DNA from 3 places in the Alteromonas sp. AWJ4_199 genome. Region 1 is predicted to be linked to each of the others. Evidence: predicted binding sites of a transcription regulator. Region 1 holds the regulator's gene; each other region holds the start of a gene.

Region 1 (3,288 bases):
TAGAAGTAATAGCTACAGATGGCAGCGGCCGTGAAATATTTATCGCCCGTGGCAACCCTGCTAGCTATTCTCAATCACTAGAAGACGGTACACCGGTATCAGCGAAAGCCAATGAAATTCGCTATGAAGTAATTAATCGCACTATTTCTCTGGCGGGTAATGCTGAGCTACAGCAAGATACCAGTAAAGTGCAAGGTGATAAGATTACGTTCGATATGATTACTGAACAATTGCTTGCAACGGGTGGTGCCGGTGAAGATGGTGAAGGTCGTGTAACCACAGTATTTACTCCTGACACCATTCGTAAAACATCGTCTAAGAAAGACAACGAGGACAATGAATAGCAATGGCAACTTTGAGCGCTAAAAACCTTGCTAAATCGTATAAATCGCGACAGGTTGTTCGCGATGTAAGCCTTTCAGTGTCTACCGGTCAAATTGTCGGTCTTCTCGGCCCTAACGGCGCTGGTAAGACCACCACTTTTTACATGATTGTAGGCTTAGTCAACTTAGACAAAGGCAAAATCGAAATTGATGATAATGAGCTTACTCACCAGCCAATGCATGAGCGCGCACGCCGCGGTATAGGCTACCTCCCGCAAGAGGCATCAATATTTAGAAAGCTTACGGTATATGAAAATATCATGGCCATTTTGCAAACCCGTAAAGATTTAAATTCACAACAGCAAGAAGAAGAAGCTGATGCACTACTTGATGAATTTAATATCAACCATATACGTAATAGTACGGGCATGAGTTTGTCAGGGGGAGAACGTCGTCGCGTAGAGATTGCTCGCGCTTTGGCAGCGAAACCACAATTTATTTTGTTAGACGAACCATTTGCTGGTGTTGATCCAATATCAGTTAATGATATAAAGAAGATAATACAGCATCTTCGCGATAGGGGTATTGGTATCCTTATCACGGACCATAACGTACGCGAAACATTGGATGTTTGCGAAAAGGCGTACATTGTGAGTCATGGTGAGCTTATTGCGCAAGGAACCGCGGAACAGGTTTTAAGTAATCAAAAAGTAAGGGATGTATACCTAGGCGAACAATTCAGGCTATAGTTAATGTAACCGAATTGTCATTTTTCAGTTTCGCTCTGGTATATTCAATTTAGAGCATTTAAATAAGACGTAGATGAAACCATCTTTACAGCTAAAATTTAGCCAACAACTTACCATGACACCTCAGTTGCAGCAGGCCATCAAGCTGCTGCAGCTTTCTACGCTTGATCTTCAGCAAGAGATTCAAGAGGCACTCGACTCTAATCCACTGTTAGAAGTGGAAGAAGGTAACGACGAGCCACAAGTAGAAAAGAACAATGTCGATAGTGACGATAGTGCTGCTGAAGCGACAGCTTCTGCATCAAGCGACACGCTAGAGGCAGGAGATGCACTGGAGAAGAACGACCTTCCCGATGAGCTGCCTATCGACAGCACCTGGGACGAGTACTACTCCGCCTCTTCTGCGCCTGCGCCTGGCCCGTCTAATGATGACGAACAAATCTTCCAAGGTGAAACTACCGAAGACATCCAAGAGCATTTGCTTTGGCAAATGCGCCTCACTCACTTTTCAGACACTGACCGCGCTATTGCTACGGCTATCATCGACTCAATCGACGAATCCGGTTATCTAACCGTTACCCTTGACGATATCTTAGATGCTGTTAATGACGATGACTTAGAAGAGCCTATCGAAATGGACGAAATAGAATGTGTGCTTAAGCGCATTCAAATGTTCGACCCCATTGGTTCAGGTTCTCGTACACCTCAAGAGTGTCTTATGGTGCAATTGCGCCAGTTTTCAGAAGACACACCGTGGCTTGCTGAAGCGAAGCAGCTTATTGAGGAATATTCAGACTTACTGAGCAGTAAAGACTACCGCACGCTAATGCGTAAGAGCCGATTGAAAGAAGATCAGCTGCGCGAAGCAATGCGTTTACTCCAAACCTTGAATCCTCGCCCAGGTAGTGCTTTAGTTACTAAAGAGCCTGAATACGTTATTCCTGATGTCTCAGTAACCAAGAAAAATGGCCGTTGGGTGGTTGAGCTGAACCCCGACAGTCTGCCTAAATTAAGCGTAAATCAAACGTACGCAGCAATGAGTCGCCGTGCCAAGAACAGCAGCGATTCACAATTCATCCGCTCACACATGCAAGAGGCTAAGTGGTTCATAAAGAGCCTTGAATCTCGCAACGATACCTTGATGAAGGTTGCAAATTGCATTGTGCAGCAGCAAATGGGCTTTTTTGAGCACGGCCCGGAAATGATGAAACCAATGGTGCTAAATGATGTCGCAGAAATGGTAGATATGCACGAATCGACTATTTCGCGTGTGACAACACAGAAGTATATGCATACGCCCCGTGGCATCTTTGAATTGAAGTATTTCTTCTCAAGCCACGTAGCAACCGAGTCAGGTGGTGAGTGTTCATCTACAGCGATTCGTGCTTTGATCAAGAAGTTAGTGGCTGCGGAAAATCCTAGCAAGCCGCTAAGTGATAGCAAGATTGCTTCATTGTTGGCCGAGCAAGGCATAAAAGTCGCTCGGCGAACAATAGCAAAATACCGGGAATCGTTATCGATCCCGCCGTCGAACCAACGCAAAAGCCTTATCTAACCGGGCTTAATAATATAAGGAAGACGAAATATGCAAATCAACCTTACTGGTCATCATGTCGAAATCACCGACTCTTTGCGTAATTATGTCGATACGAAGTTCAGCAAACTTGAACGTCACTTTGATCACATTTCTAATGTGCATGTCATCCTGAACGTTGAAAAATTAAATCAAAAAGCTGAAGCGACTGTTCATTTAAGTGGCGCTGAAGTATTCGCATCCTCAGAAAATACCGACATGTATGCGGCGATTGACAGCATGGTTGATAAACTCGACCGGCAGGTAATCAAGCATAAGGAAAAACTGAAAAAACATTAGTAGTTAATTAAGCATGGATATACAAGCCATCGTAAGTCTGGACCGCACCGAGTGTGCGGTTCAGTGTAATAGTAAAAAGCGAATTCTTGAGATCATCGCTGATATCGCTGCCAAGCATAACGATAACATCGACCAGGCAACGGTTTTAAATAGCTTGATGGCTCGAGAACGTATGGGTAGCACGGGTATAGGTAACGGCATAGCACTGCCCCACGGCCGCCTAGCAGGCCTTGAGAAGGTAATAGCAATCGTTGTAACAAGTACACCAGCTATCAACTTTGATGCCCTAGACGAAAAGCCCGTAGACATATTCTTTGCTCTTCTCGTTCCCGAAGAGCAAACC
Region 2 (3,288 bases), 140 kb from region 1:
GTACTGGCTTTAGTTTCACCTTTTACATCGCCAACGCTGCAACAGCCACCTTCAATAGCTGAGACAATGTCGCCTTTCGTTACATTTAGGCACGAGCATATAGACGCAGTGTCTGGCAGTGCATCGGCACCTAATGCTGGTGCGGCATCAGATGATGGCAGAATGAGGCTCTCTGGATGTTCAGGCAATTCGATGCTGTTAAGCGCATATTGTAATAGCGTATCGTAGTCGCTGGTATCGCCAACGAGTACAGCACCAAGCACAAGCTTTTGCTCGCTATCTACTACCAGCTTTTTATACACGCCTTCAGGCTGATTTAAGTAGGTGTAGCTAAGCGCACCTTCTGTACGTTCATGGGCATCGCCAATTGAGCCCACTTCAACGCCCATTAGCTTGAGTTTGGTACTCATATCTGCGCCTGTGAACTCGGCATCGCCGCCGGTGATATGACTTACAGCCGTGCGCGCCATGGTATATCCAGGTGCTACCAGGCCAAAGATTTTATTATCCCACAGCGCACATTCACCCACAGCGTAAATGTTTGGGTCAGATGTCACGCAGTGGTTATCAATGACAATACCGCCGCGCTCACCCAGTGTTAGCGCTGACTTTCTGCCGAGCTGGTCGGAAGGTCGAATACCAGCAGAAAAAAGAATCATGTCAGTTTCTAGTGCAGTGCCGTCAGCAAACACCATTTTATAGCGGCAGTTATCACCGGCCTCAATAGTTTGCGTTGCCTTTTGAGTGTGAACCGTAACGCCCAACGCTTCAATTTTGTCCTTAAGAACGTTACCACCTGCTTGGTCTAGCTGTACCGCCATAAGCTGCGGGGCAAACTCAACCACGTGGGTGTCGAGACCAGCTTGCTTTAATGCGTTAGCAGCTTCTAAACCCAACAGCCCACCACCAACAACAACCCCTACTTTGCTAACCGCTGCTGAAGCTTCAATAGCGAGTAGATCGTCTATAGTACGGTACACCAAGCAATGCTCTTGATCGTTGCCAGGGATGGGTGGCACAAATGGGTATGAGCCCGTGGCTAGCACAAGCTTATCGTAGCTAAACACCTGCCCTTCTGAAGTCGTCACCTTATTATTGTCACGGTCTATATCGGTAACCAAGGCATTGGTAACTACGTTTACGCCCCACTCGGCGTACTGAGCGGGTGTAGTAAGCGCTAAGTCATCAGCACTCGCGCCGCTAAAAAAAGATGACAGATAAACGCGGTCGTACGCAAGGCGTGACTCACCGCATAAAACGGTTATTTCTACATTGGCATCGCTTTGGTGAAGCTGCTCAACAAAATGATGCCCCACCATGCCGTTGCCTACGACGACAATTTGCGTTTTTGAGTCCAATGAAGTCATGGTATTCCCCTTTTTTCGGGACAAAAAAAAGCCCGCTTCAACTTTCGTTGATGCGGGCTTCGTTGCCTATTTTGCCAACGGTTTAGGTCGGCTAACACATTTTACGGAGTGTTATAAATCACACAATTTTCAGCGATTGACACAAATCACCAAAACACACTTTACGCTTATAGCTATCCAAGTTCAGTGCCAAAACCGTAAGCAATTGTTTTTATTTGATTTACTACAAAATAAGCATTATTCAGACTTCACAACTGCACCAAACAAACGCAAAACTGTGTTTACTTGGTGCATTAAGGCTTTCAAATAACTTAGGCCAGCTTATCCGTCGCTACGCGATAGCGAGGATCTTCAACCACATTAATTTCAACAAACTTATCGGCCTTGCGAAGCAGTGAGCGACACTCATCACTGATATGGCGAATGTGTAGCTTTTTACCCTGCTCTTCGTATTTGTCAGCAAGGGTATCTAGCGCATCAATACCTGATGAATCCCAAATGCGAGAGTCTTTGAAGTCAATAACTACATCGTTAGGGTCGTTGGCAATATCAAACAGGTCTTTGAAATGCGATACCGAGCCGAAGAACAGCGGGCCGTCTAGCTCATAGACTTTCCAACCGTCGTTATCGATATGGGATCTCGCTTCGATATGACGAGCGTGTTTCCATGCAAACACCAGTGCGGAAACGATAACACCCACCACAACCGCAATAGCCAGGTCAGCGATAACGGTAACGCCTGTTACTAGGAAAAGTACGAACGCATCCTCTTTGTTTACGCCGCGAATAATTCTGAATGACGCCCACTCAAATGTAGCGATAACCACCACGAACATAACGCCAACAAGGGCAGCGAGAGGAATCATTTCAATTAGCGGAGCAGCAAATAGAATAAAGCCTAATAATACAACCGCCGCGGTGATACCAGACAAGCGGCCACGGCCACCAGAGTTAATATTAATCATACTTTGGCCAATCATGGCGCAACCGCCCATACCGCCAAAGAAACCGTTTACGGTATTTGCAACGCCTTGGCCAACGCACTCTTTGTTACCACGTCCGCGGGTGTCCGTCATTTCATCAATTAATGAAAGGGTAAGAAGCGATTCTATAAGACCAACCAAGCAAAGAATCACTGAGGTAGGCAAAATGATCATGAAGGTTTCCCAGGTGAACGGCACCATAGGAATAGCAAAGCTAGGAAGTTCACCCGCTAGCGTTGCGGTATCGCGCTGGTCAGCTGGTAGCAAATCGCGAACAAAGTCGATTACAGTGCGCGCTTCAAGGTCAAGACCGTGTACTAACAAGGTTACCGTAACAATCGCTACCAGCGACGCAGGTACAGCTTTAGTTAGCTTTGGTAGTAAATAGATAATAGCCATAGTTAACGCCACAAGCCCTAACATCCAATATAGCAGCGTACCTTCCATCCACTGCAACTCACCGGCTGCGTTAGTGACTTTGAACTGGCCTAACTGCGCCAGGAAAATAACAATCGCCAAACCATTTACGAAGCCTAGCATTACCGGATATGGCACCAGTCGAATAAACTTCCCGAGCTTGAAAATACCGCACATTATTTGCAGTAAACCTGCCAAAATAACCGCGGCAAATAAATACTGCACGCCGTGTTGGGCAACCAGTGCCACCATTACAACGGCCATGGCGCCAGTAGCTCCAGAAATCATTCCTGGGCGGCCACCAATAGCGGAAGTGATCAAGCCCATCATGAAAGCCGCATAAAGACCAATCATTGGTTCTACGCCGGCTACAAATGCAAATGCTACGGCTTCAGGGACCAAGGCTAGCGCCACGGTAATACCTGATAGCACGTCGTTTTTAACGTTGCTGTCTTTACTGGTAATTAAATCGAACATGTTCTCTCAGAAGCTAAGATGTTAAACACAACAACCCACCGTGG
Region 3 (3,288 bases), 710 kb from region 1:
ATGCAGCACCGGCAACATAGACAAATGCCGCTAACCAGCCCAACTTGCCTAGTTCGGTTAAGCCCCAATTATAAGCAACAAGTGCAGGTGCCATACCAAATGAAACCATATCGGCCATTGAATCATATTCAGCGCCGAAGTCACTCTGCGTATTTGTCATTCGTGCTACGCGCCCATCCAAACCATCAAATATCATTGCCACAAAAATTGCGACAGCGGCTGCTTCAAAGCGGCCGTTCATTGATGATACAACAGCAAAGAAACCAGAAAACAAACCTGCTGTTGTTAATAAATTGGGAAGTAAGTATATCCCTTTACGTTTTTGTTCAGACATATGTCCTCGTACTTCTACATATACAATTGTGGTAATTATTTCATAGATATGCGTGAACGCATAGCAAAGTAAAAATACAGCCAGCTTCCACACATTAATTTCTGCGATATCACATTCAAAAAGCTATGCAATACATTTAGATGAGTCCACTTTATCAAATGAGGACAACGCACAAAGGTTAACAATTTAGAACCTGCTTCCTTAAGTACCTCACCAATCAGTAATAACTAGGTATACGGCCACATACCTTAAACAGGTCACCGTTCATATATCATACAACCCCATGTTGTAATTAAGTACTTCCCCAAAAAGTGTGTGCATATAGATAGTACAACGCTTGGAAGGTTTGTACTTGAAGCGCTATGCGCTTTTTATATAGGAAAGTAATTATGCGATTACTAGACAAAACCTTTTCTTCCAAGACCTTGCTATTACTTTCGATGGCGCTGGTATCGACGCTGAGCGCCAATTCAGCATTTGCCACCAATTATAAAAAGCATGATTACTCCTACTGCGGCTTATCGGGTGGCAGCAACACCCAGAGTAAGCAGTGTAACTCTCCGCTTGGTGAGTATACCTATGATCTAGTCGACGATGGTGTTTACAATAGTGTTAACCCTGATAACTCTCCTGTGGAGATTGATGGCGTAAACATTTCTTTGTCTGCATTTTCAGATACTAATAATGTGACTGGCGAAACAGTGGTTGCCGCTAGCCTACAAAAAATCTCAAATACTTGGGCTTATGGAGTTACCAATAATGACGAAGCTTACTACAACGGTAGTTCTGACCATGCTATCGACAACCTAAACTATTATTATGAAGGTAGTAAGGCTGCTTATAAAAGCGGAGTGACCAATGTTGAGCGTGATTATGACTTCGTACTGCTTTCATTTGACTCTGCAGTAACACTAACTGGCGCGAGCTTTTCATGGCTATATAGTAGTAACGATAGTCAAGTTTCAGTAGCTGCCTTAAATGACACCTCTACTTTGACCTCTGGTGTAAATACATGGAGTGATATTGTTGCAGATGCGCTTACTTCGGCATCTTACGATATCGAGAACTGTGACTACCTAGAACACCGTGCAGATTTTGCATTCACTGAATCTGCGCAATATTGGCTCGTAGGGGCATACAACACAGTATTTGGCAATATTGGTGGATACATTGGCAACGATGCTTTCAAACTTGCTAATGTTGGTTTCTCAATTACCGAAACGACAGGAACACCGGATACTACAGAAGTGTCTGAGCCTGGTACTATCGGCTTATTAATGGCTTGCTCTCTATTCGCCATATGGCGCCGTAAAAAAGCCATTTAAGACAATTAGACTTTAGATCACTGGTAGGTGGTACAACCTGTCAGTTTTTTTTACTAAGACTAACTCATATGTATTGCATTTAAAAAAAAACGAATAAAAATCAACTACATAAAATGTGGCACAAAAATCGCTAGGTACTCGGTAATTTTATGAAGCAAATTCAGGTTCGGTAGTAATCCATATGAAGTTTTTAGGTTTAGCGACAGTTTTTCTTGTATTTTCTGGAAACGTATTAGGAAGTGACAGCAGTTTAGATGAAGGAACTTACTCGTTGGTGAATAACGGCATTTCATATTCACTGATCGGTGATTCTGCAAACGGAACCGCCGTTACTACGGTTGACGGAAAAACAGTTTATGTTGGGCTTACTGCTTGGTCTGATACAGGTTATTACGACAGTCGGTATGATTCATATACCTCTTCGCGTTACCTTGATGAAAACGATGACTTGGTTAGAAATCAGGGCAATCTCGATGGCTGGATAAACTCGAGCAACAACGCGGTAGGTTATGGACTTATAAATAAAGATTCTACGAACCAGAGTAACTATGAAACTTCTAGTGACTACGGAGATGCTCATACAATAGACAATAAAAGAACAGGCGATAGAGGAAAACAAGACTTCGACATGGTTTTGCTGTCCTTCAGTGAAAAAGTTACTTTAACGTCTGGTTCATTTTCTTCGATCTACCGTTATAGAGGACGATCTTCTAAAGAAGTAACTGTGGTAGGTCTGGACGATATTGAAAAATTTGAAAGTGGCGGAAACTTTACATGGAGTGATATTGCTTCTACTAGCGCTATAGAAGCTGCAACGCGTCACTATTCTGTTGGAAGTCAAGTGGGCAACTATTATCAATCTGAATTTACAGGCTTGAGTGCCGCCCAATACTGGTTAGTGGGTGCATACAATACCATTTTCGATAACAATGCGTCTCAAGACAGTGACTTTGGCTTCAAATTGTCAGCACTTGGATTTTCGATCGACAATGGTCCTGATACACCTCCTACCCAAGTAAGCGAGCCAGGTGCCCTTGCACTAATGAGTTTGGGTTTGGGGCTTGTACTTTACAGACGTAAACGTCGCGTTTAATAGTTTAAAAACGCTTAGAAAACACGTATCTTTATAAGGTGGCTTAGGCCACCTTTTTTTATGCTATTTTTAAGCCAGCAGCTTGGCTATGTATTGAAGGTTAATATGGATTTTTTTAATAATAAAAAGCGTGTTGTAAAACGCGCCGTTGTCTCTGCAGTTGCCTCTTCATTAATCGCTTTCAACAGTTTTGCTACTACGTCAGAGGACTATGAAAAAGCACTTACTGCGTTTAATCAAAACGAATACGACGAAGCCTATATTCACCTTAAAAATAGCTTACAGAAAGACCCACAGAACCTCGCAGCCAAAATTTTGATGGGCGAGATACTACTTATTAATGGCTACCTTACTGCGGCTGAGATGGAGTTTGTTGAAGCTCTGGAGATGGGTGCTGATATCAACCTTTTAGCTGAACCACTTGGCAACACATGGCTTTTTCTAAACAGATATCAAGAGATTGTAGACTTTGGTGATTTGAACAAGCTATCGGGTGATGCAGAGCGCGAGTGGTTGATGATCCGTGCAACAGCTTG

The links. Region 1 encodes sigma-54, which starts transcription at its own class of promoters, with help from an activator protein. Its sites were predicted from a motif close to GTTGGCACGNNNNTNGNNT; they were not measured.
Region 2: the regulator sigma-54 is predicted to act here: its motif matches at 1,543-1,561, upstream of nirB (nitrite reductase large subunit NirB).
Region 3: the regulator sigma-54 is predicted to act here: its motif matches at 1,774-1,792, upstream of xdp1 (exosortase-dependent surface protein XDP1).

The regions. Positions count from the first base shown of each region.
Region 1 is NZ_JBSWUR010000001.1:1,493,760-1,497,047, forward strand. Features, by position in the region: gene lptA (lipopolysaccharide transport periplasmic protein LptA) at 1-344, shown strand, start outside; gene lptB (LPS export ABC transporter ATP-binding protein) at 347-1,072, shown strand; gene ACXAER_RS06515 (RNA polymerase factor sigma-54) at 1,146-2,627, shown strand; gene hpf (ribosome hibernation promoting factor) at 2,658-2,945, shown strand; gene ptsN (PTS IIA-like nitrogen regulatory protein PtsN) at 2,959-3,288, shown strand, end outside.
Region 2 is NZ_JBSWUR010000001.1:1,631,988-1,635,275, forward strand. Features, by position in the region: gene nirB (nitrite reductase large subunit NirB) at 1-1,367, opposite strand, end outside; gene ACXAER_RS07080 (SulP family inorganic anion transporter) at 1,679-3,244, opposite strand.
Region 3 is NZ_JBSWUR010000001.1:781,745-785,032, forward strand. Features, by position in the region: gene pssA (CDP-diacylglycerol--serine O-phosphatidyltransferase) at 1-334, opposite strand, end outside; gene xdp1 (exosortase-dependent surface protein XDP1) at 724-1,659, shown strand; gene xdp1 (exosortase-dependent surface protein XDP1) at 1,841-2,752, shown strand; gene prsT (XrtA/PEP-CTERM system TPR-repeat protein PrsT) at 2,858-3,288, shown strand, end outside.